DNA from 3 places in the Rahnella sp. PCH160 genome. Region 2 is predicted to be linked to each of the others. Evidence: predicted binding sites of a transcription regulator. Region 2 holds the regulator's gene; each other region holds the start of a gene.
The links. Region 2 encodes PurR, which represses purine synthesis genes. Its sites were predicted from a motif close to CANGCAAACGTTTGCNTG; they were not measured.
Positions count from the first base shown of each region.

Region 1 (10,012 bases), 2.0 Mb from region 2:
CTGACGGATATCATCGGCAAAGACAATCAGCCGATGAAGGCCGGTGCGCAGGATAACCTGATGTATATCCATGTAAAAGACAGCTTTGTGGTTGCAACGCAAACCGAAGGTTATGTATATGGCGACTGCAAGGTAAATACAGCGAAATAAATAGAAACACTCCTGCCACTTCATTAGCACACTTCTTATAGTCGCCCGTTTCCCGACGGGCTATCCTTGCGCACTTTTCCAGCCCCGAATTTTTCTTTTTTCGCCCGCTTCAAGAAGCAGACAATAAAGGTATTTGCCCGCTTATGGCCTTACTTAACGACGAAATCCGCGACCATACCGCAGAGTCCGTCCTTTTCGTTCGTCGTGCCGTGATTGCATTTCTGGTTGTGGCCTTAATGTCTGCCGCTCTGGTGTTCAACCTGTATCATTTGCAGGTCGGAATGCATGATTTTTACCAGACCCGCTCAAATCAGAATGACATCAAAATGTTGCCGATCGCCCCAAGTCGTGGGCTGATCATGGATCGCAACGGTGTTGTGCTGGCGCAAAATATCACGCTTTATCAGCTCCAGGTGATCCCCGGTAAAGTGGCGGATCTCAAAGCCACCCTGAATGCGCTGAAACCGATTGTCGATCTGACACAGGACGATCTGGACAGCTTCCATGAAGCGATGATCCATGGTCGTCATTTTGCGCAGATCCCGTTAAAACTGGCGCTGACCGACGTCGAAGTCGCCCGTTTTTCCGTGAACCAGTTTGATTTCCCCGGCGTTTCCATCAGCACCTATCAGCAACGGCGTTATCCGTACGGCGCTGAGCTGGCGCACGTTGTCGGCTATGTCTCTAAAATCAATGATAAAGATGCGAAACGCCTCGACGAAGAAGGGATCGCGGAGAATTACGCCGCTGACCATGACATTGGTAAGCAGGGCGTTGAAAAGTATTATGAAAATATCCTGCATGGCCGCACCGGTTATCAGGAAGTAGAAGTAGATAACCATGGGCATGTCGTGCGCCTTCTCAAAGAAGTGCCGCCGCAGGCCGGGCAAAATATCTACCTGACGCTGGATCTCGATTTACAGCAGTACATCGAAAAAGTCCTGAAAGGGCAGCGCGCCGCCGTTGTGGTGATGGATCCACGAGATGGCGGGATTAAAGCGATGGTGTCGAGCCCGAGTTATGATCCGAATCCGTTTGTGAACGGGATCTCCAGTAAGGAATACAGCGCATTGCTGAAAAACCCGGATTTACCGCTGATTAACCGCGTGACGCAGGGCCTTTACCCGCCGGCATCGACGGTAAAGCCTTTCATGGCGACATCCGCCTTATTTGAAGGGGTGATCACGCCGCAAACCACCTTCTTTGGCGCGCCGACCTGGACGCTGCCAGGCACTGAGCGCCATTACCGCGACTGGCTGAAAACCGGCCACGGTCTGCTCAATGTCACCAAAGCCATCGAGGAATCAGCCGATACCTTCTTTTATCAGGTGGCGTATGAAATGGGTATCGACCGCATTCATACCTGGCTGAGCAAATTTGGTTACGGGCAATCCACCGGCATCGATCTTGACGAGCAATATAATGGCGTCCTGCCAAGCCGTGAATGGAAGATGAAAGTTCATAAGAAAGGCTGGTATCAGGGAGATACGGTTTCGGTGGGTATCGGCCAGGGTTATTGGGTGGCGACACCGATTCAGATGGTGCGTGCGCTCAGCGCGCTGGTCAATAACGGCAAACTTGAAACGCCACACCTGTTGTATTCTTCAAAAAGCGGCAAGGTGATCACTCCCTATAAAATGCCGCCAACACGGCAGATTGCTGATGCAAAATCACCAATCTGGGGAATAGTGAAAAACGGCATGTTCGGGATGGCGAATCTCCCGAACGGTACCGGATACAAACTCTTTCACACCGCGCCTTATCAGATTGCCGCGAAATCAGGGACATCTCAGGTCTTCAGCCTGCGTGAGAATCAGGTTTACAACGCCAAAATGACGCCGGTGCGCTTGCGTGACCACATATTCTATACCGCGTTTGCGCCGTATAAACATCCGACAGTGGTCATGGCGCTCATTATGGAAAACGGCGGTGGTGACGGCGTGGTGGCCGGCCCGACAGCGCGAGCCATCCTTGACCATATCTTCCTGCCGCCGCAGGCCACACTCTGCGACCCCGCGAAAGCAGACAATCCGGCCGACTGCGAACAACCGGTTCCCACGCCGAATTCTCTGGGGTTTAGCGAGCACTGACAGGATCGCAATTCATCGCTGATAACAGGATGTCATTAAATGGCGACAGACGCAGTTTTGTGTGTCGCCATTTAGCGACATTTAAGTGGCTGATTAAATGAGTATTTAATTTTACCGAAAAAATATGTTGGGAAACAGCGACAGCACGTGTGATTTTTAGACAGAGATCACAGTTTGTTTCAGAATCAAATATTCCAAAAAAAATAGAAAGCGTTATTAATCAGTGTTATAAAACTTAAATTCCAAAACTGGCACGTTTCGTGCTATATTTCTGGCAGTTGCTCATTCACCTGATTATGATTGGCTCACGCGAAAGCGTTGATATGCTCATAATGTCCGAATGACGCCAAAGAAACGGTGCCTATCGTTCACCAGACCGATAATCGTTGCGCAAGCACGTTATCAAGCATCGAACGACACGTTGAGTGAGGCACCACCTCTTCCGGTTTGCTGGATACCTTTATAAGGTATCCAGCAATACCCCCTTCGAATTCTTCCCGTTTCCACCAAACCCTCTTTCACTTTTTCTATGACACTGGCTGTTCAAACCGTTGTCAGTTAGCATGGTTTATCTGCGGAAAATGAGATGAATGCGTTGAAAAGAGGACGTTTATTCCCCGGTTCTTTACGCCAGCTGGTATTGATGGCGTTCCTGTTAGTCCTGCTGCCGTTGCTGGTGCTGGCGTATCAGGCCTATAACAGCCTCGATCAGCTCAGCCGTCAGGCTGCGCACATAAACCGCACCACGCTCAGCGATGCGCGTCGCAGCGAATCGATGTCCAGCATCGCGCTGGAAATGGAGCGTAGCTACCGTCAGTATTGCGTCCTCGACGATCCCACGCTGTCCCGCCTTTATCAGAATCAGCACAAACAATATTCCCAGCTTCTGGATGCGCATGCGTCCGTCCTGCCGGATTTGCGCTATTACCAGACGCTGCGCACGTTGCTGACGCAACTGACCGACCCCACGTGCCGTAATAACGCACCGGATAATGACGCTTCCGAACGGCTGGAAAATTTCTCGCGCACGAATGCCGAAATGATTCAGGCGACGCGTGAAGTGGTCTTTTCCCGCGGACAGCAACTTCAGCGCGCCATTGCCGAACGTGGCCAGTTTTTTGGCTGGCAGGCGCTGGTGCTGTTTCTGCTCAGCGGCGCGCTGGTGGTGCTGTTCACCCGCATGATTATCGGGCCGGTAAAAGGCGTGGAGAGAATGATCAACCGGCTGGGCGAAGGGCGAAATCTGGGGGATGTCACGCGGTTTAAAGGCCCGCGCGAAATCCGTTCTCTGGTGCAGCGCATCGTCTGGCTGAGTGAGCGTCTGGCGTGGCTGGAATCACAGCGCCATGAATTTTTACGTCACATTTCCCATGAACTCAAAACGCCGCTCGCCAGCATGCGTGAAGGCACGGAACTGCTGGCCGATGAAGTTGCCGGGCCGCTGACGCCCGATCAGAAAGACGTCGTGGCGATACTCAACAGCAGCAGCCGTCACCTGCAAACGCTCATCGAACAACTGCTCGATTACAACCGTAAACTGGCCGATGCACCGGCGCTGAGCGTAGCGGTTGACCTTAAAGACTTGGTGAATGATGTTGTGATCGCGAACAGCCTGCCCGCGCGCGCCAAAAAGATCCGCAGCGAAGTCACCATCGACGCACCACAATGTCTGGCGGAACCGACACTGCTTAAGCGCGTGCTGGATAATCTCTATTCCAATGCGGTGCACTACGGGGCTGAATCCGGTACTATTTGGGTCCGCAGCCGGGAAGACGCAGGGCGGGTGATTATTGAGGTGGCAAACACCGGAACCCCGATCCCCGCAGCCGAGCGCGCGATGATTTTTGAACCCTTTTACCAGGGTAGCCAGCAACGAAAAGGGGCTGTAAAAGGCAGCGGTCTGGGATTGAGCATTGCTCAGGACTGCATTCGCCGCATGCATGGAGAGCTGCAACTGGTTGCCGTTGAAGATGCGGACGTCTGTTTCCGTATTGAATTGCCCCTGACGGCTGAGAAAAATTGATCATGACCCTATTTGCAGCCTGGTGCGGCCAATGAACGCATTAACCTTTATATCGAAAATCCTTACCCGTCTGGTGCGTGCCGTCGTACGTCACCGGGCTCTCCTTCTGAGTGCGCCTCTGGCGATGGTGGGCTGTGTGCCACATTCCGCCGATAATCGCTATTACCAGCAAGTTTCCGACCAGATTGTGCCTGACACTAAAGTGATCGACTTCCGTATCGCGCCCTGCGAAACCCTGTGGACGCTGGATGACAGCGAAGCGATGACCAACTCGCTGTACTGGCTGCGGGCGATGGATTGTGCCGATCGCATGAATGATGCGCAGGCGCGTTTCCAGGCGCAGCAGATTTCGGCGACTAATTGGGAGCGGGTATTCAAACAAAGCATTCTGCTGTCGGGTGCCGATCCGGATCAACAGCAGCGCCGCGCCTTGCTGGCCAAAGTGAGCGAATTCCGTGGTCAGATGCCCGGTTCAATTCGCCCGCTGGTGCAGCTGTGGCGTGAGCGTCAGAATCTGCAAGTCTTACTTGGCGATGAAAAGGCCCGCAACGCGCGCCAACAGGCCGTTAATGAAGATAAGCTTCAGATGATGACCGCCGGACAGCGGGTGCTGGAAAATAACTTAGCCGATACGCGGCGTAAGCTGGAAAACCTGACCGACATCGAACGTCAGCTTTCCTCACGCAAGCAGATCCAGGGCGATCTGCCGGATAATGATGCGACTTCGCAGTCAAAACCGGCCACCGGATCCACGGTGAAACCGGCAGAAACCTACGTGCCGCCTCCTAAGGAATCGAACGCAAAATGACGATACGTAAAGCCGCCAGTTTATTACTGGTGGACGACGATCCCAGCCTGTTAAAGCTGCTGGGCATGCGTCTGACCAGCGAAGGTTTTCGCGTCACGACAGCCGAAAGCGGTGCCGAAGCGTTACGCGTATTGCACCGTGAACGTATCGATCTGGTGCTGAGTGATTTGCGTATGGACGAAATGGATGGCATGGCGCTTTTTGCCGAGATCCAGAAGTTCCAGCCGGGAATGCCGGTGATTATTCTCACGGCGCACGGCTCAATTCCCGACGCCGTTGCCGCCACGCAGCAGGGCGTTTTCGGGTTTCTCACCAAACCAGTTGACCGCGATGCGCTGTATAAAGCCATTGATGAAGCGCTGGCGCAGTCCAGCCCGTCGGTGGATGAAAGCTGGCGTGAGTCGATTGTGACCCGTAGCCCGCTGATGCTGCGTTTACTGGAGCAGGCGAATATGGTCGCACAGTCTGACGTCAGCGTGCTGATTAACGGCCAGAGTGGTACGGGTAAAGAAGTGCTGGCGCAGGCGATCCACGGCGCCAGCCCGCGCGGAAAGAACGCGTTTATTGCCATCAACTGCGGCGCGCTGCCGGAACAGTTGCTGGAATCAGAATTATTCGGCCATGCCAAAGGCGCATTTACCGGCGCGGTCAGCAGCCGCGAAGGGCTGTTTCAGGCGGCTGGTGGCGGAACGTTGTTCCTCGATGAAATCGGCGATATGCCGCTGTCATTGCAGGTCAAACTGCTGCGCGTTTTACAGGAGCGCAAAGTCCGCCCGCTGGGCAGCAATCAGGATATCGACGTCGATGTACGCATTATTTCTGCGACGCACCGCGATTTGCCGAAGGCGATGGAAAAAGGCGAATTCCGCGAAGACCTGTTTTATCGTCTTAACGTCGTGAGCCTGAAACTGCCGACGCTGAGCGAAAGGTCGGAAGACATTCCGCTGCTGGCAAACCATCTGCTTCGCGTTGCAGCGCAGCGGCACAAACCGTTCGTCCGCAGTTTTTCCACCGATGCGCTGAAGCGGCTGATGGCCGCGAGCTGGCCGGGGAATGTGCGTCAGCTGGTGAACGTGATTGAGCAGTGCGTGGCGCTGACCTCCGCGCCGGTCATCAGCGAAGCGCTGGTGCAGCAGGCGCTGGAAGGCGAGAACACCGCGCTGCCGACGTTTGCCGATGCGCGAAACCAGTTTGAGCTGAATTATTTGCGTAAGCTTTTGCAGATAACCAAAGGCAATGTGACGCAGGCGGCGCGTATCGCCGGGCGTAACCGCACCGAATTTTACAAGTTGCTTTCCCGCCATGAGCTGGAAGCCACGGATTTTAAAGAGTAACGGGAATTTACTTTCGGCGGCATCGGGTACATTCCTGCCGCTGAACTATGATACCTTTAGCGCCTTCGCATGCTCCGGCATCCGAAACCAGATTGTGAACCATGCTGCCGCTCAGGAAGGCGGAGAGCAAACGAATGATTATAAGGGTCCGCCATGAAAAAGATTGATGCGATTATCAAGCCATTCAAACTCGATGACGTCCGTGAAGCACTGGCTGAAGTCGGGATTACCGGGATTACCGGGATGACCGTGACCGAAGTAAAAGGCTTTGGCCGTCAGAAAGGTCATACTGAACTGTACCGTGGTGCTGAATACATGGTCGATTTTCTGCCAAAAGTAAAAATTGAGATTGTTGTGGCCGATGACATCGTGGATACCTGTGTTGAAACCATCATGACCACCGCGCAGACCGGCAAAATCGGCGACGGCAAAATCTTTGTGTTCGACGTGGCGCGCGTAGTGCGTATTCGTACCGGCGAGCAGGACGAAGAGGCTATCTGATTTTATTCAGAGTCTGAAAGAGAAAAGGCTGACATTGCGTCAGCCTTTTTGCTTTTTGGCGCGGGTATTCTGCCGCTTAAATGACTTTATGCGGGCCGAAGCATTCGTAATGAATATTGGCTTGCGCGATCCCCTTTGCCAGCAGCTGTTTGGCGGCAAACTGCATGAATCCGACCGGGCCGCACAGGTAGAAGTGCATCGCCGGATTACTGATCTGTTCGCTGACTTTGCTCAGATCCATTAAGCCCTGATATTGAAAATCTTCGCCCGGTAAATCGCTTTTCTGCGGCTGGTTATACCAGACATGGCTTTCCAGTTGAGGCAGATACGCCTGCGCGCTTTTCACTTCACCGGCAAACGCATGAACCGCACCATTTTCGGCGGCGTGCAGCCACTGAACCGGCGCTTTATGGCCGCGCTGTGCGAGCGTGCTGAGCATGCATAACATTGGCGTCTGGCCGACACCGGCAGAAATCAGCGCGACCGGCGTGGTTTCGCTGACATCCAGGAAGAAATCACCGTGCGGCGCGGCGAGGTGAATAATGTCGCCCGGCAGCGTAATGTTATGCAGGAAATTGGAAACTGCACCCTGACCTTCACGTTTTACCGCAATACGGTACGTTTTGCCGTTCGGTGCCTGCGTCAGGGAATACTGACGGATTTCCTGATTTTCCAGTGAGGCGTCACGAATATACACCGCCAGATATTGCCCCGGCTGGAAATCTGCCACCGGTTTGCCATCAACAGGCTCCAGCAGGAAAGAAGTGATCAGTTCGCTTTGTGGCTGTTTTCCCACGATACGGAATTCACGGGTGCCGCTCCAGCCACCGGTTTTTTCGGCGCTTTCTTTATAGATTTCCGCTTCACGATGGATAAATACGCCCGCCAGCACGCCGTAGGCTTTGCCCCACGCATCCAGCACTTCCTGGCCCGGGCTGAACATTTCATCCAGCGTTGCCAGCAGGTGTTCACCGACGATGTTGTACTGTTCCGGCTGAATGATAAAACTGGTGTGCTTCTGAGCGATGCGTTCCACAGCGGGCAAAAGCGCCGCCAGATTTTCGAGATTCGCCGCATAAGCGCAGATGGCGTCAAACAGCGCCTGACGCTGATCGCCATTGCGCTGATTGCTCATATTGAAGATGTCTTTCAGCTCGGGATTGTGTGCGAACATACGATCGTAGAAGTGGGCCGTCAGCTTCGGGCCGGTTGCCGCGAGTAAAGGAATGGTGGATTTAACGGTTGCGATAGTCTGTGCATCTAGCATAGTGAACTCCTTCCTCTTCGTCCTTGAAACTGCTGCTGCGTTAGCTGCCCTCAAGAATCCGAATCACTGACTCAGGTCAGCTCATCGGAATTCTTTCGATTGCCGCCTTGCCGCAGCTCCAATGACTTTGAGGTTATTTAGAATGAAAAGTAATAACATGCATTTTAAATACATCTTATATAAGCCCACAATTTCTGTAAACACCCCCTAAAGTGGTAGGGCTATTTTCCGGTGAGCGGTAGCTCACAAAGCTGAAATTTGACCATGTTCAGGTGAATAAAATTCCCTTGATTATGGGCAGAGGTTCGCAGATCAAAGCCTTGCTGCATCTGGAGCCAATCGTTTGCTTAAAAACCTCTAACTGACCCTATCCGAAGACCGCCTAAACATTTACACTATTGCGCAGAACCCGTAAGGGGCGTTTATTTTTAGTTTGTTGAGTCAGGAGATGCGGATGTTAAAGCGTGAAATGAACATTGCCGATTATGATGCTGAGCTGTGGGCAGCAATGGAAAAAGAAGTTGTCCGTCAGGAAGAACATATCGAGCTGATTGCGTCAGAAAACTACACCAGCCCGCGCGTTATGCAGGCTCAGGGTTCGCAGCTGACCAACAAATATGCCGAAGGCTATCCGGGCAAGCGTTATTACGGTGGTTGTGAGTACGTCGATATCGTTGAGCAACTGGCCATCGACCGTGCAAAAGAATTGTTCGGTGCTGATTTTGCTAACGTTCAGCCACACTCCGGCTCACAAGCTAACTTCGCGGTTTACACCGCACTGCTGCAACCGGGCGACACCATTCTGGGGATGAACCTCGGCCACGGTGGTCACCTGACGCACGGTTCTCCGGTCAACCTGTCCGGTAAACTGTATAACGTAGTGCCTTACGGCATCAACGAAAGCGGCGACATCGACTATGACGACGTTAAGCGTCAGGCCGAAGCACACAAACCAAAAATGATCATCGGTGGCTTCTCCGCCTTCTCCGGTATCGTTGACTGGGCAAAAATGCGCGAAATCGCAGACAGCGTTGGCGCGTACTTCTTCGTCGACATGGCACACGTTGCCGGTCTCATTGCGGCAGGCGTTTACCCGAACCCGGTTCCACACGCACACATCGTCACGACCACCACGCACAAAACGCTGGCTGGCCCACGCGGCGGTCTGATTCTGGCGAAAGGCGGCAGCGAAGAGTTTTACAAAAAACTGAACTCCGCCGTCTTCCCTGGCGGCCAGGGCGGCCCGCTGATGCACGTGATTGCTGGTAAAGCGGTAGCACTGAAAGAAGCGATGGAACCTGAGTTCAAAGCGTACCAGCAGCAGGTGGCTAAAAACGCGCAGGCGATGGTGGCTGTGGTTCTGGAACGTGGCTACAAAGTGGTTTCCGGCGGTACGCACAACCACCTGTTCCTGATGGATCTGGTCGATAAAAACCTGACCGGTAAAGAAGCGGATGCCGCTCTGGGCCGCGCTAACATCACCGTTAACAAAAACAGCGTGCCAAACGATCCGAAGAGCCCGTTCGTCACTTCTGGTGTGCGTATCGGTACGCCGGCTGTCACCCGTCGCGGCTTCAAAGAAGCTGAAGTGCGTGAACTGGCTGGCTGGATCTGTGACGTGCTGGACAACGTGAACGACGAAGCCACTATCGAACGCGTTAAAAACAAAGTTCTCGATATCTGTGCACGCTTCCCGGTTTACGCATAATATCTGCGGAGCCGTTAAGCTGCTAAAACCCGCTCCGGCGGGTTTTTTTATGGGCATGTATCAGAATTTGTGAGCTGGCAGACACTACGGGAGTCAGAATTTGTCTGCGGATTGCTAGCGATTGTGAGCTT
Region 1 is NZ_JBLOGT010000001.1:2,100,658-2,110,669, forward strand. Features, by position in the region: gene ACM5QY_RS09835 (hypothetical protein) at 1-150, shown strand, start outside; gene mrdA (penicillin-binding protein 2) at 294-2,240, shown strand; gene ACM5QY_RS09845 (sensor histidine kinase) at 2,827-4,263, shown strand; gene qseG (two-component system QseEF-associated lipoprotein QseG) at 4,295-5,071, shown strand; gene glrR (two-component system response regulator GlrR) at 5,068-6,405, shown strand; gene glnB (nitrogen regulatory protein P-II) at 6,559-6,906, shown strand; gene hmpA (NO-inducible flavohemoprotein) at 6,983-8,227, opposite strand; gene glyA (serine hydroxymethyltransferase) at 8,628-9,881, shown strand.
Region 1: a site for PurR is predicted at 8,506-8,523, ahead of glyA (serine hydroxymethyltransferase). Genes of this name have one in related genera too.

Region 2 (10,012 bases):
GGCCCCATTTGTGGCACCAGCAGATCCGTCAACCCGAGAACATAGCCCACCGGCAATCCCAGCACCCAATACGCGACAAACGTTATATAGAAGATAGAACGCGTATCTTTGTATCCACGTAGTACGCCACTGCCAATCACCTGAACTGCATCAGAAATCTGAAACAGCGCGGCGAATATCAGCAGGTGAGACGCCAGCGTCACCACTTCCACATTGTCATTATAAAGTGACGCAATGTGTTCACGGAAAATGATAGCGGTCAGGCTTGTACAACAGGCCATCAAAATGCCGGTCATAATGCTGGTGTAAGCCGCCACTTTGGCACCTTCAACCGACGATTCGCCTAAGCGTGAGCCCACACGTATTGTTGCCGCCACGCCCAGCGAAAGCGGAATAACAAACATCAGCGAGCCGACGTTAAGCGCAATCTGGTGGCTGGCGACGGCCACAATGCCTAACGGCGAAACCAGCAGGGCGACGATAGCAAACAGTGTGACTTCGAAGAAAAGCGCCAGCGCAATCGGCATCCCGAGCTGGATCAAACGCCGCAGCGTTGGCCAGTCAGGTTTTGCAAAGCGCGAAGGGGCGACGATATCACGCATCGTATAATTGCGGCGCACGTAAAACCGCATCATGAAGAACATGACCCAGTAAACCGTGCCTGTTGCGACGCCACAGCCCACACCGCCCAGTGCAGGTGCACCGAATTTCCCGTAGATGAAGATGTAGTTAACCGGGATATTCACCAGTAACCCGATAAACCCAAAAATCATGCCGGGTTTGGTTTTTGACAGCCCTTCACACTGGTCGCGTAGTACCTGAAAGTAAAGGTAGCCCGGCGCGCCCCACATAATCGCGTGCAAATACCCGACGGCTTTCTCTTTTAGCTCAGGATCGATATTGTGCATCAGGCCAATAAGATGGTCGCATTGATACAAGACGGCGATGATCAGCACAGAAACACCGGAAGCCAGCCAAAATCCCTGCTGTACCTGATGGCCAATTTTATCCCGGCGTCCGGCACCGTTCAGATGCGCGATGGTTGGCGTCAGAGATAGCAATAAGCCATGGCCGAATAAAATCGCAGGCAGCCAGATTGAGGTGCCGACGGCAACTGCAGCCATATCTGTCGCGCTGACAGAACCTGCCATAATGGTATCCACTACGCCCATGGAAGTCTGGGCGACTTGTGCAAGGATGACCGGAATCGCAAGCGCTAATAACACCCGCGCCTCTGCAAGGTACTTCTGCACTGATACACCTTTTTTGTTGATTATATTGAATAAAAAATGCCACGCGCGGCGGCATTAGAGAGTAGAAAATAGCCACAAGATTGTACATCTTCAATATTTTTAAGCAAACAATGCTGTTAATGGCCGGTTAAATAATGAAATCCGTCAATACGAGACTATTTTTGGCCGCAGGGATTTGGCTTTCAATTAATTCTGCGGCAAACTGACCGGAGCGTCGTCTTAATACAGCAGATTTAAACATTGAGGAAAAGGCTATGTTTACCGGAATAGTTCAGGGAACCGGAACGGTTGTGTCCATTGACGAAAAACCGAATTTCCGTACCCATGTCGTTCGCTTGCCTGAGGATATGCTTGATAACCTCCAGTTGGGGGCTTCTGTCGCGCACAACGGTTGTTGTCTAACGGTAACTGAAGTGAAGGGAGATTTAGTCAGTTTCGATCTGATGAAAGAAACCCTGCGCCTGACCAATCTGGGCGATCTTAACGTCGGTGATCAGGTTAATCTGGAACGTGCCGCCCGTTTTAATGACGAAATTGGCGGGCATTTAATGTCCGGGCATATTATTTGTACTGCCGAAGTGGCGAAGATTTTGACGTCAGAAAATAACCGTCAAATCTGGTTCCGTATGCCGCATGAAGATTTAATGAAATATGTATTACATAAAGGGTATATCGGGATTGATGGTATCAGCCTGACCATTGGCGAAGTCACCCGCACCCGTTTTTGTGTGCATTTAATTCCTGAGACCCTGCAAAGAACCACTTTAGGCACTAAGCGTCTTGGAGATAAAATTAATATTGAAATTGATCCGCAAACACAGGCCATCGTTGATACGGTAGAACGCGTACTGGCCAGTCGCGAAGCTGCAATCGCCACTGCGCAGGCCATGATTGAAAAGTCTGAATAATTATTTCAGCAGCGGATTTATAAATAGAACGAAAGGAAAAACCGGACATGTGCGTCCGGTTTTTTGCTATTAGGGTACGGCGAAACAATTGCGCGAATTAACGCGGAACGCGTATCCCGCCATCCACACCTTCAGGGCTGAAGACAACTTGCCAGAGCTGGATGTCACGTGCTCTGAAAGCACCCGCACAGGCATTCAGGTAGTACGTGAACATACGGTGGAAACGGTCGCCGTAACGTTCTGCCAGTTCAGGCCAGTATTTTTGGAAACGTTCATTCCAGGCCATCAGGGTACGATCATAATCTGCACCGATATTGTGCCAGTCTTCCATGACAAACAATGATTCACTGGTTTGTGCGATTTGCTGAACAGACGGCAGACAACCATTCGGGAAGATGTACTTATCAATCCAGGGGTCAACGCTAAGATCTGTTTTGTTAGAACCGATGGTGTGCAGCAGGAAAATACCGTCAGGTTTGATATTGCGTCTGGCGACATTAAAGTAGGTCTGATAATTTTTGGGACCCACATGTTCGAACATACCCACCGAAACCACGCGGTCGAACTGATCGTTAAGGTCACGGTAATCTTTCAACAAAATGGTGACGTCCAACCCTTCACAGCGTGTCTGTGCCAGTTTCTGTTGCTCGGCAGAAATCGTGACACCCACGACGCTGACGCCATAGTTGCGGGCTGCAAACTCTGATAAGCCGCCCCAGCCACAGCCGATATCGAGTAAACGCTGGCCCGGCTTCAGTTGCAGTTTGTCGCAGATCATCCTGAGTTTAGCTTCTTGGGCTTCTTCAAGCGTTGTAGCGTCTTTCCAGTAGCCGCAGGAATATTGCATATAAGGGTCGAGCATCAGGGTGAATAAATCATTACCTAAATCGTAATGTTCTTTCCCGACGATCCACGCCCGCTTGCGGGATTGCAGATTGGTGAGGCGTGCTGCGGCGATACGCAGAGTGTCTTTGAAATGGTGGGGGAGTTTACTTTCCAAACCTGCACGGAGAACACGTTGGAAAAATATATCAAGGCGCTCGCATTCCCACCAACCATCCATATAACTTTCACCCAGACCCAAAGAACCTTCCTGTAAAACACGCTTGAAAAAGTCAGTGTTTTTTACTTTAAGGTCGAAAGGGCGACTACCGTTAACCTGGATGTCTGCCATAGCCAGCATTTCACTGACTATCCGATACCACTGATTGTCCTGAATGCTTTGGTCTTCTATACACGATGAACTCATAGCTTCTCCATCACTTTCTCTTCTGACTTATTAACCTGCCGGGAAAAGCAAAGGCAATTTGTGCAGGTCTTTATGAGAACAGACGACTTGCGCCACGTCCGATATTCGACACCAACAGAGGAAATTTAGAAGAACACCCGCAAACAAATGGTATGCAGGAAAATCATCCTTGAAAAACGTACCGGAAAAATAGTGTGACGCGATCCTCACGCCGACGCTAAGTAACTAATAAAAGTATTGTAAAAATGCTATTTTATTGGGTTACGTTGAGTATAGGCTCGCTCGCAGCCATTCTCAATAGTTAATCGCTTTGAAAGTAAGTGTCCATTAAGTGATTGTAACATATGGTCATTATTACTATTAATTTGCGTGCCGTGCCTGCCGTTTTTGCTCGGATTCATCCTTCCCGGATTGCGCTTCTTCCTGACGCATTGACAACCAGCGGCCCAAAACAACCAACAATAGTGTAGACAGCATCGTGGTCACTGTCGCCATTAGCGGTTGCACAATAAATGCGGAAACCAGCAGACTCGCGAGGAAACACAGCCCCAACTGCAGGGTATTTTGCAACGCAGCAGCCTTACCTGTATTAGCAGGAAATGGCATTAATGCGTTTGCGACAACAATCGGATATATCGCGCCATTCACCAGAGCCATCAGGCAGAAAGGAATTAACAGACTTATCAGCCCCGCATCGGTAAATATCGCCACGCCGAACAGACTCGCCACACTGACGCCATAACCTGCCAGCAGCCACGGCAGAATCTTATTGCCATCCGTTTTACTGATCAGTACGCGACACCCGAAACCGCCGAGCAGGAAGGCAATGGTCTGAGGAACATAGCTCAGGCCAATTACGCCCGGTGAGTACCCCATGTCACTGAGAATAAAGGGAGAACCGGTCAGCCACGCAAAAAATCCAGCAGAGCATGCGGCATAAATCATCACGTTACCGCTGTAAACCCGCGAGGCGAGAAGTTGCGCAAAACCGGCTTTATCAGCAGGAGCATGAACCTCTGGAGCCTTTTCACGCAGAGTGAACGTCGTGATAAGCAATATCACTGCCACGACGGTTAGCAGGACAAAAATCGCTTCCCAGTCGAAATGGTTGAGAACCCATGCGCCCAGCAACGGTGCCAGTGCGGGGGAAAGCGCAACCAGCGGCATGATGCTGGCAAAGGTTTTTTTAGCGACATCGGCAGAAAAGCGATCCACTACCAGCGCCTGCCAGGTCACGGCGGCGGCACACACGCCCATCGCCTGCAGGAAACGCAGCGCCAGCAGGGCGCGGACATTCTCAACCCACAGTACGCCCAGGCAACCGACGGCAAACAATGCTAATCCGATCAGCAATACCGGTTTGCGGCCAATCCGGTCAGACAGCGGCCCCCACAGCAACTGGCCAATGGCAAAGCCGCCCAGGAAAATACTCAGGCTGGCGCTGATCATGCCCGGGCTGGTCATCAGGCCGGTTTGCATGGCGCTGAAAGCCGGGAGATACATATCGGTCGCTAAAAAGCCGAGCATACTCAGCCCGGCGAGATAGAGCATAAATCCTGGGGAGGGTTTCATTATTGTCTCTTTAATTTATGTATTGCAGATGATTTGACGCAGAATTCGTATCGGATGCGGAGTTTAACGCTTTGATAACAGCCTTGTGAAACGCTAATATTTGCATTCTGGTATCAAAAAAATTGAAGGCTAAGTGATGTGGTCAGAATACGCCCTTGACGTGGTAGATGCCGTCGCCCGAACCGGCAGTTTCAGCGCTGCCGCGCAAGACTTGCACCGGGTGCCTTCTGCCATCAGCTATACCGTGCGTCAGCTCGAACAATGGCTGGCCGTTCCACTCTTTGAGCGCAGACATCGCGACGTAGTACTGACGCCTGCAGGGAAAGTTTTTGTTGATGAAGCGCGGATTCTGACAAAAAAAATGATAGCTACCCGACGTCAGTGTCAGCAGGTCGCGAACGGCTGGCGCGGAGAATTGCGGGTGGCCGTCGACCGTATCGTTAAACCTGCCCGGACGCGGCGACTGGTGCTGGATTTCTACCGGCATTTCCCGGACACCGAGCTCATCATTCATTCGGAAGTCTTCAACGGTGTCTGGGACGCCCTGGTTGACGGGCGGGCAGATGTTGCTATTGGCGCGACGCGAGCGATCCCCGTCGGAGGACGTTTCAGTTTCCGCGATATGGGGTTTATGGACTGGCATTGCGTGGTCAGCGCACAGCATCCGCTTGCGCAAAACACGGGTGTATTGACTGACGAACAGCTGCGACCTTATCCGGCGCTTTGTCTGGAAGACACGTCACGGACATTGCCAAAGCGCGATACCTGGACGCTGGATAACCAGCGAAGGTTGGTGGTTCCCGACTGGACGTGCGCGCTGGAATGTCTGAACGAAGGTTTATGCGTAGGGATGATGCCGGTTCACCGGGTGACACCCTGGATTGAACAGCAGAAATTGCGGGTTCTGGCGCTGGAAAATACTTTCCCTGATAGCCCGTGTTGCCTGACGTGGGATCAAAGCAATCCGTCGCCTTCACTGGCGTGGCTGCTGGATTATATGGGGGATATGGAGACGATGAACCGGGAGTGGTTGCGCGATTGATGAAAAAAACGCCTGCATCGCAGGCGTTCATTGAAAATTAACGGCGGTAGTCGCGGAACGGGCCGTCGGCGACGGAACGGCGTTCAACCAGTTTCGGATGCACTTCAATAGTCTGCGATTCTTCGCGCTTACTGATAATTCTGTCCAGCAGCATGGTAAAGGCCATTTCACCCAGACGTTCTTTCGGCTGGTGAACCGTCGTCAGCGCAGGCGAGAAATAACGCGCATTACGCACGTTGTCATAACCAATCACGGAAATATCCTGCGGTACGCGCAGACCAAGCTCATCGGCAGCACAAATTGCGCCCATCGCCATCACGTCTCCGCCACAGAACACAGCCGTCGGGCGGTGTTTCTGCATCAGAATTTTGTGCATGGCCTGATACCCTGATTCCGGCTCAAAATCGCCCTGAACCACCCATTCTTCACGAAGAGGGATATTGGCTTCCGTCAGCGCTTTAACAAAACCCTGGAAGCGGCCGCCGCCGGTGTTTCGCGCCAGTTGCCCCGGAATGACGCCGATATCGCGATGACCGCGCTCAATCAGATAACGTCCGGCCATATAGCCGCCTTCGAACGCGTTATCGATGATACTGTCGGTGAAATTCTTACGCGCTTCGCCCCAGTCCATCACGACCATCGGGATGGAACGGTATTCTTCGAGCATATTCAGCAATTCGTCCGGATATTCCGCGCACATCACCAGTAAACCATCGACGCGTTTTTGCGCCAGCATTTGCAGGTAGGCCTGCTGTTTCTCCAGATTATTGTGTGAGTTACACAAAATCAGCGTATAGCCTTTTGAGAAACAGCTGTTTTCCACGGCCTCGATCACTTCGGCGAAGTAGGGCGCTTCGCTGGATGTTGCCAGCAGACCGATAGTTTTGGTGTTATTGACCTTCAGACTGCGTGCCACGGCGCTGGGAGAATAGTGCAACTCTTTGATTGCAAGGAGAACCGCGGCTCGGGTTTCTTCGGCGACGAAACGGGTTTTATTGATGACGTGCGACACGGTTGTGGTGGAAACGCCAGCGCGCTTTGCGACATCTTTAATCGTTGCCATGTAAAAAATGACTCCTGTGCTCACGTGTATCAGCACGTTAGCATTATGTTAATCGTTTGCTTGCGTGGATTTGACTGCTGACTTAGAAAAGGGCAGTGAAATCGTTGGGTGGATTCTTCAGGATGAGGCGTGAAATGCTCTCGGGTGAAATCGACCGGCACACAGGCGTGGTAACCGACAATTTTCACTTATAATGCAGGAAAGTGGAAGTAAAATTGTCATGAGCCTGTTGTTATTCAGCACAAGATTTTAAATGTGAATTATGAGAAAATGCGTTGGCACACATTTAGTGTGGCTAAATGAACGCCACAATTTGATCCGTAAGGGGGTTTGATGGACAGCAACCTGAAATTTTCTTTGATCACTACGATCTGCGCTTTGCTTATGATTATGGCTTTCAGCTTCACCGCAATCATGAATTGATCTGCGCGAAAGCCGCAATAAAAAAGGGCGATACCTATAACAGGAATCGCCCTTTTCAATTTTACGCAGTGGCCCTTTGCGCCGATACTCTTCCCTGCAGAAACTCTTCGTTAAATGCTATTCAATGGCTGATTAGCGAAACTTCAGACTTAACGAATTGTTTATTATCGGATCGTCTTAGGGGTCATTACCCGTCGTGCGCCAACATAATGGTCTTGCCAGTAATCTTCACCCAGTGAGGTGATTTTAATGTCTTCGCCGGTACGTGGTGACTGGATAAACTTCCCGTTTCCAACGTAAACACCAACATGGTCGGCGGCACCGCGGTTATTAATTCGGAAGAACACCAAATCGCCGGATTCTAATTCACCCCGTTTGACCGGAGCCGCATCGCGCAAGTGGTACATTTCATTGGCTGTGCGAGGCATTTTTATTCGGATCAGATCTTTGTAGGCGTAGTAAACCAGTCCGCTGCAATCAAAACCTGTATTCGGTGAGGTCCCGCCCCAGCGATAAGGTTTGCCGACCTGGTGCATCAGTTTTGTCATGGCAGTTTGCTGTGCGTGCTGATAACGTTTTTTGTGCGTTGCGCTGAGCGTTATCGGTTTACTGTCTTCTTCATGCAACTTCTTGCCTTTGCGGTGACGGCCATAGGCTTCTTTTTTGCTGACCTTTTTACTGCTGTTTTTAGCGAGAGAGCGGGTTTCCGTTTCTTTTTCTGCTTTCGCCCCGGCCCGCGTTGTCTTGAGTGTTTTTTCTTTTTTACTTTCTACTTTACTCTCGGCCCGCGTCGTTTTTACTGTTTTTTCTGAAGATGTCTTTCGCTTAACCAGTTCGGTGCTTTTGACTTTCTTCTTCGAAATTTTTTCCTGAGTTTTAGGTTCTGAAACCGGCGCGACTTTGGTTTTCTTACTGGTTTTCGCAGCCACGGTTTTTCGCTTTCGACGCTCTTCCGGTGCGACCTGGTTGACATGACTCTTTCGCTGATCGGCAGCGGCACGATTCTGTGGCGACGCATGGGCCATATTCAGAAACAGCTGGGTAAAGAGCAGCACAAAAAGCGTGAACAGTAAGCGCATAGCTTCGTTACCATGAGTGGTAGGGTTAAACATCAGGGATGTCAGAGTATTGCCTAAAAGAACCCGACAAAAAAGCACGAATTGCATCGATTCTAGATCATATTGTGAGAAAAAGTTAATAGCTTTTTTTATGTCGAAATAACCGCCATTTTTAGTCAAAAAAATAACCACTTTTCATGGTGTTAATATTTGAGTTAAAGAATGGAATTTAGCAGATCTGACATTATCGTGGAACGGCAAAAATGTTATTCTCGATGAATCTTTAATTATGTGAGCCTGAACGCAAGCGCCGAAAATTGTTTAGCTAAATGCCAGTATTGAGAAAGACCCCACAAAAATTGGCGTTTTTATCTGGTGCCTGCCATCGTTACAATAGAAGGCATTGTGATTGCGCACCGTCTCTGTGTGCTGCGCGTGAAGAGTAATGACCGTGACAGCCTGTACCGGCTTGAGGAAGCAAGAAATGACCACTCCAACGATTGAAAAAATTCAGAAGCAAGTTTCTGAAAACCCGATTCTGCTTTACATGAAAGGTTCTCCAAAACTGCCAAGCTGCGGTTTCTCTGCACAGGCCGTTCAGGCGCTGTCTGCGTGCGGCGAGCGTTTCGCATACGTTGATATCCTGCAGAACCCGGATATTCGTGCTGAGATGCCAAAATTTGCTAACTGGCCTACGTTCCCGCAGCTGTGGGTTGACGGTGAGCTGGTCGGCGGTTGTGACATCGTGGTTGAAATGTTCCAGCGCGGTGAACTGCAACAGCTAATCAAAGAAACGGCTGAGAAGTACAAATCTTCTGAAGAGTAATTCAGAGCGATTCAACGCTATTCACTGTTAACTGGCAGCCTCCCGTGGTTGTCAGTAAAAAAAGAGCGACATTATGTCGCTCTTTTTATTTGTTTTTTTGCTCAGAAAGCCGGAACAGTTTATCGCTGATTTTCTTCCGGTGTTTCTTCCGCTTCGTTTTCATCGGAAGAGATCGCCAGCGGCCATCCGCCAAGACGTTTCCAGCGATTCACCAGCTCACAGAACAGTTCTGCCGTGCGTTCAGTGTCGTAAAGCGCTGAGTGTGCCTGGCTGCTGTCAAACACGATACCGGCGCTGATACAGGCCTTTGCCAGCACCGTTTGCCCGAGAACCAGCCCGCTCAACGCGGCGGTGTCAAAGGTTGCAAACGGGTGGAACGGATTGCGTTTAAGCCCCGCGCGTTCGGCGGCGGCCATCAGGAAACTGTGGTCGAAATTGGCGTTGTGCGCCACGATAATCGCCCGGTTACAGTTCTGCTCTTTCATCCCTTTGCGGATAACTTTGAAAATCCCGTGCAGCGCTTCATATTCACTGACAGCACCGCGTAACGGGTTACTCGGGTCGATGCCGTTGAACGCCAGCGCTTCCGGCACCAGCACCGAACCTTCGAAAGGTTCG
Region 2 is NZ_JBLOGT010000001.1:4,100,500-4,110,511, reverse strand. Features, by position in the region: gene ACM5QY_RS19095 (MATE family efflux transporter) at 1-1,253, opposite strand, end outside; gene ACM5QY_RS19090 (riboflavin synthase subunit alpha) at 1,508-2,161, shown strand; gene cfa (cyclopropane fatty acyl phospholipid synthase) at 2,259-3,410, opposite strand; gene punC (purine nucleoside transporter PunC) at 3,771-4,982, opposite strand; gene punR (DNA-binding transcriptional activator PunR) at 5,119-6,024, shown strand; gene purR (HTH-type transcriptional repressor PurR) at 6,062-7,087, opposite strand; gene cydH (cytochrome bd-I oxidase subunit CydH) at 7,421-7,510, shown strand; gene ACM5QY_RS19060 (NlpC/P60 family protein) at 7,675-8,589, opposite strand; gene ACM5QY_RS19055 (Grx4 family monothiol glutaredoxin) at 9,053-9,394, shown strand; gene rnt (ribonuclease T) at 9,514-10,012, opposite strand, start outside.

Region 3 (10,012 bases), 550 kb from region 2:
ATTGGGCATACAACTGTTCGGTGGTTTCCAGCACGCGGCGCGCCTGTTCCCGGTCGATATTGTAATGTTCTGCCAGACTTTTGGCCGTGCGGGTACGGATATCCTGATGGCGAAAACGACCCTCCATTTCATATAGCACGCCTTCACGCAGCGCACCGTCGGAAAGACGTAATTCTTTCACCGCCAGCGCATCGAATACCCCACGAAGAATCGCCAGACCGGGGACGAAGACCGACTTGCGATCTTCTGATAAACCCGGAAGATCCAGCGCGCTGAAATTCTTGAAGTTCAGCACCGCTTCGGTCAGCATTTCCAGCCGTTCAGGGGTGAGCAGACCGTCTTTCTCACCCATTTCAACCAGCACTTCATGAGCCGCTTTGATGCTGCCTGACGCGCCCAGCGCATACTGCCAGCCTTGCAGACGATACTGCCACGCCAGCGTTTCCAGCTTCTGGGCGGCTGCGAGTTGCGCACGTTTGAAATTGCTGCGGCTGATTTCGCCTCCGGGGAAAAACATCTGTGCAAAACTGACGCAGCCCATACGGCGGCTTTCGGCCAGCAACGGCTCAAAATCTTCACCGATGACCAGTTCAGTTGAACCGCCGCCAATATCGACCACCAGCTTGCGGCCTTTTTCCGGCTGCGTGTGCTCAACGCCCATAAAAATCAGACGCGCTTCTTCCTGACCGGAAATAATTTCAATCGGATAAGGGATCACTTGGGCGGCGCGCTTGAGGAATTCCTCTGCATTCACCGCCTGACGTAACGTGTGGGTTCCCACGATAGTGACGTTATTTTCCGGAAAACCCTGCAGGCGTTCAGCGAATAAAGCCAGGCAATCCAGCCCGCGTTGAATGGCTTCTTCACTGAGCACATTTTTATTGTCGAGGCCATCAGCCAGGTGAACGCGTTGTTTCAGGCGTCCCAGCACCTGCAATGCGCCGTTAACGACGCGTGCGATCACCATATGGAAACTGTTCGACCCAAGGTCGATCGCAGCAATTTCCTGTGGCTTGGCATTCAATGGGCTGCTTTTAAGGGGCATAGTCGTGTAACGCTCCAGGGGTTCAGGCTTGCTGACTTTGTTGTTCCAGATCTTTGAGATATTCGTAAATCGCCAGTTGTGCACGTACTTTGCGGCGATTTCCGCGTGGAACATACCGGTTGCTCAGTTCTTTATCAATCACTCTGGCTTTTACCGTGTCGCTGAACAGTAATTCAAGAATGTCCAGAACGCGCTGTTTAAGACGCGGGTCGAGCAGGGCGACAGCCACTTCAATGCGGTAATCGATATTTCGGGTCATCCAGTCGGCAGAAGACAGGTAGACTTTGGTATCTCCACCATTTTCAAAGACATAAACGCGATCATGTTCCAGATAGCGGTCAATGATACTGGTGACCTGAATGTTTTCGCTGAAGCCGGGTAAATTGGGCACCAGTGAACACATGCCGCGGATCAGCAGGCGGATTTTGACGCCGACATTCGACGCGACGTACAGACGATCAATCAGTCCTTTATCCACCAGATTGTTAATCTTCAACGTGATACCGCCCGTTCCGCCGGCCTGCACGTTGGCGATCTCTTTGTCGATCAGCCGGTAAAGCATGTCGCGCGAGTTTTGCGGTGACACCATCAGATGCTCGAAAGATACCGGGCGGTAAGGATTTTCAATAAAGTTGAAGACACGGCGGACTTCGTTGGTGATACGCGCATCGGCGGTCAGCAGCGAATAGTCGGTATAAAGCCGCGCGGTTTTCTCGTTAAAGTTACCCGTCCCAATATGAGCATAGCGGACAATTTCATCGCCTTCGCGACGCGAGATAAGAAAGAGTTTTGCGTGAATTTTCAAACCTGGCGCAGAGAAAATAACGTGAACACCGGCTTCTGTCAGACGTTTCGCCCAGTGAATGTTGGCTTCTTCATCAAATCGCGCCTGCAACTCAACAACAACCGTCACTTTCTTGCCGTTATGCGCGGCGTGAATCATCGATTCAATAATGCGTGAATCTTTCGCTACGCGGTAGATATTGATTTTTATCGATAAAACGTTCGGATCAAACGATGCCTGACGCAGCAGTTCCAGAACGTGCTCAAACGTGTGGTACGGGTAATAAAGCAACACGTCCTGTTCGCGAATGGCGGCAAAGCCGTTACGGAATTTATCGAACCACAAATGACGCAGACGTGGCAGCGGGCGGTTGACCAGATTGGCTTTGCCGACATTCGGGAAGCCAATGAAATCTTTGAAATTATGGTAACGGCCACCGGCGATCACCGAATCGTAGTTGGAGATGCCGAGTTTTCCGCGCAGTAATTCCACCATTTCATCCGGCATGTCGCGCTGATAAACAAAACGTACCGGCTCAGCGGTCAGGCGCTGTTTCAGGCTCGAAGACATTAATTCCAGCAGGCTCGATTCCATTTCCGTGACCAGATCGTATTCGGCGTCTCGGGTCATTTTCATCGAATAGGCATTCAGCGTATCGTAGTCGAAGAAGCCTTTGAAAATGTCATCCAGGCAATAACGCAGAATGTTATCCAACAGGATCATCGGCTTGCGACGGCGTGGTGCTTCCGGCGGAAGGTTAACAAAGCGCGGGACTTTATCGGACGGAATTTCCAGCAGGGCGTAGTGAATCTCTTCGCCACGGATAATTTCTACCGCCAGATAGGTGTAGTCATCTTTGAGGAACTGCACCAGATTGGTGTCATGATTGATAAGAATCGGCGTAATGTGCGGGCGCAACTGATGTCTGAAATACTGACGCAACCAGGCTTGCTGGTTTTCCGACACCTGACGCTCGTTAATCAGGAAAATTTGATTACGTGCCATTTCCAGCAGTAAATCGTTGTAGAGACTGTCAAATTCCTGATCAATGCGCAGTACTTTTGCCTGAATTTTTTTCAGTAAATGACGAGACGCGCCAAGAAAACCCTGCTCCTCACTGATGAGGATCCGCCGTTTCAAATCGGCAAAGCGGACTTTGTAAAACTCATCCAGGTTATTGGAATAAATCCCTAAAAAACGCATCCTTTCGATCAGGGGATTACTTTTGTCTGCCGCTTCCTGCAAGACGCGCTCATTGAAGGACAGCCAGCTTAGTTCTTTCTCGATATAAAGCTTTTCCTGACCCATTTTCACTCCGTTCATTTGGCTTACAACCTGGCCCATACAGGCAAATTTGCCTGAAAACACCACAATTTAGCTCAACGTGATCTTCATGTTGCCCGCGTGTTTCGATGCCGGACGTAACAGGAAGCCTTTTGTGAGAGGGCCTAGTGTCTACTACCAATATTGCGAAAGATTGACAGGAAAGTCCAACACTACAGGGGATGAATTCAGGAGAGTTTCTGCGGAGAGAATAAATGTGGGAAAAAAGCGGGAAAAGCCTTACCGGTGAAGGACATTGTTGCCCTCACCGGTAAGGTATTTATGAGAAATCAGACGGCGCTGGCACCAATCAGAGTTTCAGGTTTAACCTGAACGGGCTTGGTTTTGTATTTCGCCAGGAACTGCGGCTGGAAAATACACATGCGGATGGCACTGCGATATTCGCCGTTCACAAAGAATTCCTGCTTCAGTTCACCTTCAAGTTCGAACCCGAGTTTGCTGTAAATATGAATTGCCTTTTTATTTTCTTTGTCGACGATTAAATACAGCTTATAGAGGTTCAGAACCGAGAAGGCATAATCCATGGCCAGACGGACAGCATCACCGGCAAAGCCTTTGCCCTGATGCTGCGGGTCGATAATTATCTGGAACTCCGCACGGCGGTGAATATGATTAATTTCGACCAGTTCGACTAATCCGACCGGCCCGCCCTGGAATTCAATAATAAAGCGACGCTCGCTTTGGTCATGAATATGTTTGTTATAGAGATCAGTCAGTTCGACGAACGCCTCGTAAGGCTCTTCAAACCAGTAACGCATAATGCTGGCGTTATTATCAAGACGGTGAACAAACGACAGATCATCCTTTTCCAGTGGACGTAATCTGACGCTGTTATTGCTAAACATGGGGTGTTCCTCAAAAAATCAAAAAGCCGTTTTACCTGAGGTAACCTTCGTGAATATAAGATCTGAAACAACCGTGTTTCAGATGAAGGTCGGCGCACAAACGACGTTTAAACGTGCGCCGGGATGGGTATTATATCGGCTGAAATGTAAACAAGTGTCAAATGTCAGGAAATAAAAAACCGGCACGAGGCCGGTTTATAGTGAAATCATCGCGTTTATGCAGATTAATCCGCCGCATAACCCTGTTCAGGCAGTGGATTGTTATCCATTAACGCCTGGCCGTTTTGCAGGGACAGACGTCCGTCAACAAACCAGCTGACTACCAGCGGATAAATGTTGTGCTCCTGCGTCTGAACTCGCGCAACCAGCTCTTCTTCTGTGTCCTCGCTAAACACCGGGACTTTTGCCTGCAAAATGACCGGGCCGCCATCGAGCTGCTCAGTAACAAAATGCACAGATGTGCCGTGTTCAGTATCCTGATTTTCAATCGCCTGACGGTGAGTGTGAAGACCCGGATATTTCGGTAACAGGGAAGGGTGGATGTTGATCATTCGTCCGGCAAAGCGCTGGACGAATTCGGCAGTCAGGATACGCATATAACCCGCCAGCACCACCAGATCAGGTTGGAATGTGTCGATGGCATCAGCCAGTGCGACGTCAAACGCAGCGCGATCTTCGTAGGCTTTCACATCCAGCGCGTGCGCTGGAATGTTAGCGGAACGGGCTCTTTCAAGCCCGTAAGCGGCGGATTTATTACTGAAAACAGCGCAGATTTCAGCGTTGATTCTTCCGTGCTGGCAGGCATCGATCAGGGCCTGTAAATTGCTTCCCTCGCCCGATACCAGAACCACAATCCTTTTCATTTCTATACCTGTTTTCAGTGAGTTGAATTACTGGATGACAACACGTTCAGCGGAGTCAGAGGCTTTAATGTAGCCAATTTTCCACGCTTTTTCGCCATTCTCGTTCAGTAAAGCAATCGCCTGTTCTGCCAGCTCAGCCGGAAGGGCTACCAGCATGCCGACGCCACAGTTGAAGGTACGGTACATTTCGTGTCGGCTGACGTTCCCGGTGGTTTGCAGCCAGGAAAAGACATCCGGCCATTGCCAGCTAGATTCATCAATGATGACCTGAGTGTTTTCCGGCAGAACGCGCGGAATATTTTCCCAGAAGCCGCCGCCGGTCAGGTGGACGATACCGTGCACCTCGACGTTCTCGATCAGGTTCAGGATCGATTTCACGTAAATTTTTGTTGGTGCCAGCAAATGATCGGCCAGAGATTTACCCGCCAGATCGGTGGTTTCCGGATTGGTTTTGCTGACTTCCAGAATTTTGCGTACCAGTGAGTAGCCGTTGGAATGCGGACCACTGGCGGCGAGCCCGATCAGCACGTCGCCGTCTGCGACTTTACTGCCGTCGATAATTTCTGATTTTTCCACCACGCCGACGCAAAAGCCCGCGACGTCGTAATCTTCGCCGTGGTACATCCCCGGCATTTCAGCAGTTTCGCCGCCCACTAACGCACAGCCAGACTGCTTACAGCCTTCTGCAATACCGGTGATCACGCTGGCGGCGGTGTCGACGTCCAGTTTGCCGGTGGCGTAGTAATCGAGGAAGAACAGCGGTTCAGCGCCCTGAACGATCAAGTCGTTGACGCACATCGCGACCAGGTCGATACCGATGGTATCGTGGCGTTTTAAATCCATTGCCAGACGCAGCTTGGTGCCAACGCCGTCGGTACCCGAAACCAGCACGGGTTCACGATATTTTTGCGGCAGCGCGCAGAGAGCACCAAAACCGCCCAATCCACCCATAACTTCCGGGCGACGGGTCTGTTTTACTACACCTTTAATGCGATCTACCAATGCGTTACCGGCATCGATATCTACGCCTGCGTCTTTATAGCTGAGAGAGGTTTTGTCGGTCACTGCGAAGTCCCCACGGCGGTTTGGGTTGGTGGTTGAAGAATAATGCGCGGCAATTCTAACAGCGGAGGCAAACGTTTGCGAGCGCCTTATTCGGATGATGTTTTTGGGCTGTCTATACTCTAACCGAGTTCCTGATGATCCAGATCAGGCTATTTCGTATGGCGTTCAAAAAAAATGGCGTTATAATCTCGCGATTTTTTTTTGCAGCCCAACCACCTTAGGAGAATAAATAATGAAGATCGTCGAGGTGAAACACCCGCTGGTGAAACACAAGCTGGGCCTGATGCGTGAAAACGACATCAGCACGAAACGTTTTCGCGAGCTGGCTTCTGAGGTGGGTAGTCTTCTGACATATGAAGCCACTGCCGATTTAGAAACTGAAAAAGTCACTATCGAAGGCTGGTGTGGTCCGGTTGAAATCGATCAGATCAAGGGCAAGAAAATTACTGTTGTGCCGATCCTGCGTGCCGGTCTGGGCATGATGGAAGGCGTACTGGAACACGTACCAAGCGCGCGTATCAGCGTGGTGGGTGTCTACCGCGATGAAGAAACCCTGAAGCCTGTGCCGTATTTCCAGAAGCTGGTTTCTAACATCGAAGAACGTCTGGCGCTGGTGGTTGACCCGATGCTGGCAACTGGCGGCTCCATGATCGCCACTATCGATCTCCTGAAAAAAGCAGGCTGCCAGAGCATTAAAGTGCTGGTGCTGGTGGCGGCACCGGAAGGGATAGCCGCTCTCGAAGCTGCGCACCCGGACGTCGAGCTTTACACCGCCTCGGTGGATCAGGGGCTCAACGAGAAAGGCTACATCATGCCGGGGCTCGGCGATGCGGGCGATAAGATATTTGGTACCAAGTAAGCAGCAAGCAGCCGACTGAGAAGTCGGCTTTTTTTTGATTTTTTTTTACTCGTCATCATTCACAGAGGATCAATTTATGACCCGTCGTGTCATCGGGGTAAGCGAGCGTCCGCCTTTACTGCAGACAATCCCCCTGAGTTTCCAGCATCTGTTTGCCATGTTTGGTGCCACCGTTCTGGTTCCCATTCTTTTCAAAATTAACCCGGCAACGGTGCTGTTGTTCAATGGCATAGGGACTTTGCTGTATTTATTTGTCTGTAAAGGGAAAATTCCGGCATACCTGGGTTCAAGCTTCGCGTTCATTTCACCGGTGCTGTTGCTGTTGCCGATGGGGTATGAAGTGGCGCTGGGCGGATTTATTGCCTGCGGTCTGTTGTTCTGCCTGGTGGCGCTGATTGTTAAAAAAGCCGGGATTGGCTGGATTAACGTGATGTTCCCGCCTGCGGCGATGGGCGCAATCGTTGCCGTCATCGGTCTCGAGCTGGCCGGTGTGGCCGCCAATATGGCCGGTTTGCTGCCTGCCGACGGCGCGCCGGTGGATTCCACTACCATCATCATCTCTCTGGTGACGCTATCGGTGACCATTCTGGGCTCCGTGCTGTTCCGTGGATTCCTGGCGATTATCCCGATTCTGATTGGCGTGCTGGTAGGCTATGCGCTGTCCTTCTTTATGGGCGTTGTGGATGTTTCTGCGATTGCAAGCGCGCACTGGTTTGCTCTGCCAACCTTCTACACACCGCGTTTCGAATGGGTCGCGATCCTGACCATTTTGCCTGCGGCGCTGGTGGTTATTGCCGAGCACGTCGGGCATCTAGTCGTGACGGCGAACATTGTGAAGAAAGATTTACTGCGTGATCCGGGCCTGCACCGTTCCATGCTGGCAAACGGCCTGTCTACAGTGTTATCCGGTTTCTTCGGTTCTACGCCAAATACCACTTACGGCGAAAACATCGGCGTGATGGCGATCACCAAGGTTTACAGCACCTGGGTTATTGGCGGCGCCGCGATTCTGGCGATCCTGCTTTCCTGTATCGGGAAACTGGCTGCGGCGATCCAGGCGGTTCCGGTTCCGGTGATGGGCGGCGTTTCCCTGCTGTTGTACGGCGTAATTGGCGCATCCGGTATCCGCGTGCTGATTGAATCTAAAGTGGATTACAACAAAGCGCAGAACCTGATTTTGACTGCGGTGATCCTGATCATCGGCGTCAGCGGCGCGAAGATCCACGTCGGTGCGGCGGAGCTGAAAGGCATGGCACTGGCGACGATCGTCGGTATTTTCCTGAGCCTGTTGTTCAAAGTGATCGAGATTTTCCGTGGTGAAGAACAGATCATTGATGTCGAAGACGAGCGGGAAAATCCGCCGGTCTGACGGTGATCCCTCCTGACCGGTTTGCCTGCGCGCAACCGGTCAGGTGTTCGGATCGCAAGCGGTTGCACCTGGCATAGTTCATTTCACCGCGGATCCTTGCTAGAATTCGGCAGTTCCTTTTATTGACGTGACAACATCTGCGGCCTTCATGCCGCTTTGTTTGAGGTGCTTCTGAATACGCCGGCACAGCTTTCCCTGCCACTTTATCTGCCCGATGATGAAACGTTTGCCAGTTTTTATCCGGGAGAAAACTCTTCTCTGCTTTCTGCGATTCAGACCGCATTGCATCAGGAACACGGCACGTATATCTATTTCTGGTCCCGCGAAGGCGGCGGCCGCAGCCATCTTTTACACGCAGCCTGCGCCGAATTATCGCAACGTGGTGAAGCCGTGGGTTATGTGCCATTAGACAAGCGCGCGTATTTCGTTCCCGAAGTTCTGGACGGCATGGAGCATCTGGCGCTGGTTTGCATTGATAATATCGAAGGGATTGCCGGGGATGATGAATGGGAAGCGGCCGTTTTCCATCTCTATAACCGCATTCTTGAAACCGGTCGCACGCGTCTGTTTATTACCGGCGATCGTCCTCCGCGCCAGCTGAATCTCAGCCTGCCGGATCTGGCTTCTCGCCTCGACTGGGGCCAAATTTACAAACTTCAGCCACTCTCCGATGAAGAAAAACTTCAGGCATTACAGCTGCGCGCTAAACTGCGCGGGTTTGAATTACCGGAAGATGTGGGTCGTTTCCTGTTAAAACGTCTGGATCGCGAAATGCGGACGTTGTTTATGACGTTAGATCAGCTGGATCGTGCGTCGATAAACGCGCAGCGAAAACTTACGATCCCGTTTGTGAAAGAAATTCTGGGGCTGTAAACCTGAGAAGATCCGGGCTCGTGTGACGAACCCGAATTTGACGCGGGGGATTACAAAATGGCTTTCACCTGTTCCGGCGGTCTGCCTAAACGTGCTTTGCCGTTGGCAATAACGATCGGACGTTCAATCAGTTTCGGGTTTTCTACCATCGCCTGTAAGAGCTGGGCTTCACTCAGGCTTTCATCGCCAAGATTCAGTGTCTTATAAATCTCTTCGCCTTTGCGGATCAGCTCACGTGCAGAACTGAAACCCAGCTTTTTCAGCAAATCTTGCAACGTTTCAACAGACGGAGGCGTGTCCAGATACAGGATGACGTCCGGCGTAATGCCTTCATCTTCCAGTAATTTCAACGTTTCCCGGCTCTTTGAGCAGCGCGGATTGTGGTAAATCGTAACTTCACCTGACATAACTTTCTCCCTCACAGATTCTGACATCAGCCTTTCTGATACTGACGGAAACGCCCCTGTAACTGGCGGAGCTGATCAATGCGTGCGTCGTAACGGGCCTGCTCGAGGCTGCCTAATTTTTGCAATGCGCTGGCGTTACTCAGCATTTCAATCGCCTGATCCAGACGCCCGACCAGCGCCATACTTTCAGCGCGGGCGGCCAGTTCCTGCGCACGCAAGCCTTGCGCAGCGGCGGCCTGAGACAATAAATCCCAGCCATTCGGATCGCCCGGATAATTGAACGTATAACGGTTCAGGATTTTCATGGCGTTCGCCGGTTTCGCGCCTTCCAGATAGGCATTCGCCAGGTTCAGCTGTAAAACGGGGTTGGAACTGGTGGCCGCACCGGCCTGCTCCAGACGAGCGATAGCCTGCGGAGCGCGTTTGCTGTCGATATCATTATCGGTGGATAAGTCGAGCAACCATTCGTTGCCCGGATAAGTGGCCAGCAGCGGCTCAAGTACGGCGCGCGCCTGATCGAATTTCTTTGCTTTGTAGAGTTGTAAAGCATGGCCGTAT
Region 3 is NZ_JBLOGT010000001.1:4,648,736-4,658,747, reverse strand. Features, by position in the region: gene ppx (exopolyphosphatase) at 1-1,045, opposite strand, end outside; gene ppk1 (polyphosphate kinase 1) at 1,068-3,137, opposite strand; gene speG (spermidine N1-acetyltransferase) at 3,443-4,018, opposite strand; gene purN (phosphoribosylglycinamide formyltransferase) at 4,243-4,881, opposite strand; gene purM (phosphoribosylformylglycinamidine cyclo-ligase) at 4,909-5,946, opposite strand; gene upp (uracil phosphoribosyltransferase) at 6,179-6,805, shown strand; gene uraA (uracil permease) at 6,882-8,174, shown strand; gene hda (DnaA inactivator Hda) at 8,340-9,047, shown strand; gene arsC (arsenate reductase (glutaredoxin)) at 9,098-9,454, opposite strand; gene bepA (beta-barrel assembly-enhancing protease) at 9,481-10,012, opposite strand, start outside.
Region 3: a site for PurR is predicted at 6,011-6,028, ahead of purM (phosphoribosylformylglycinamidine cyclo-ligase). Genes of this name have one in related genera too.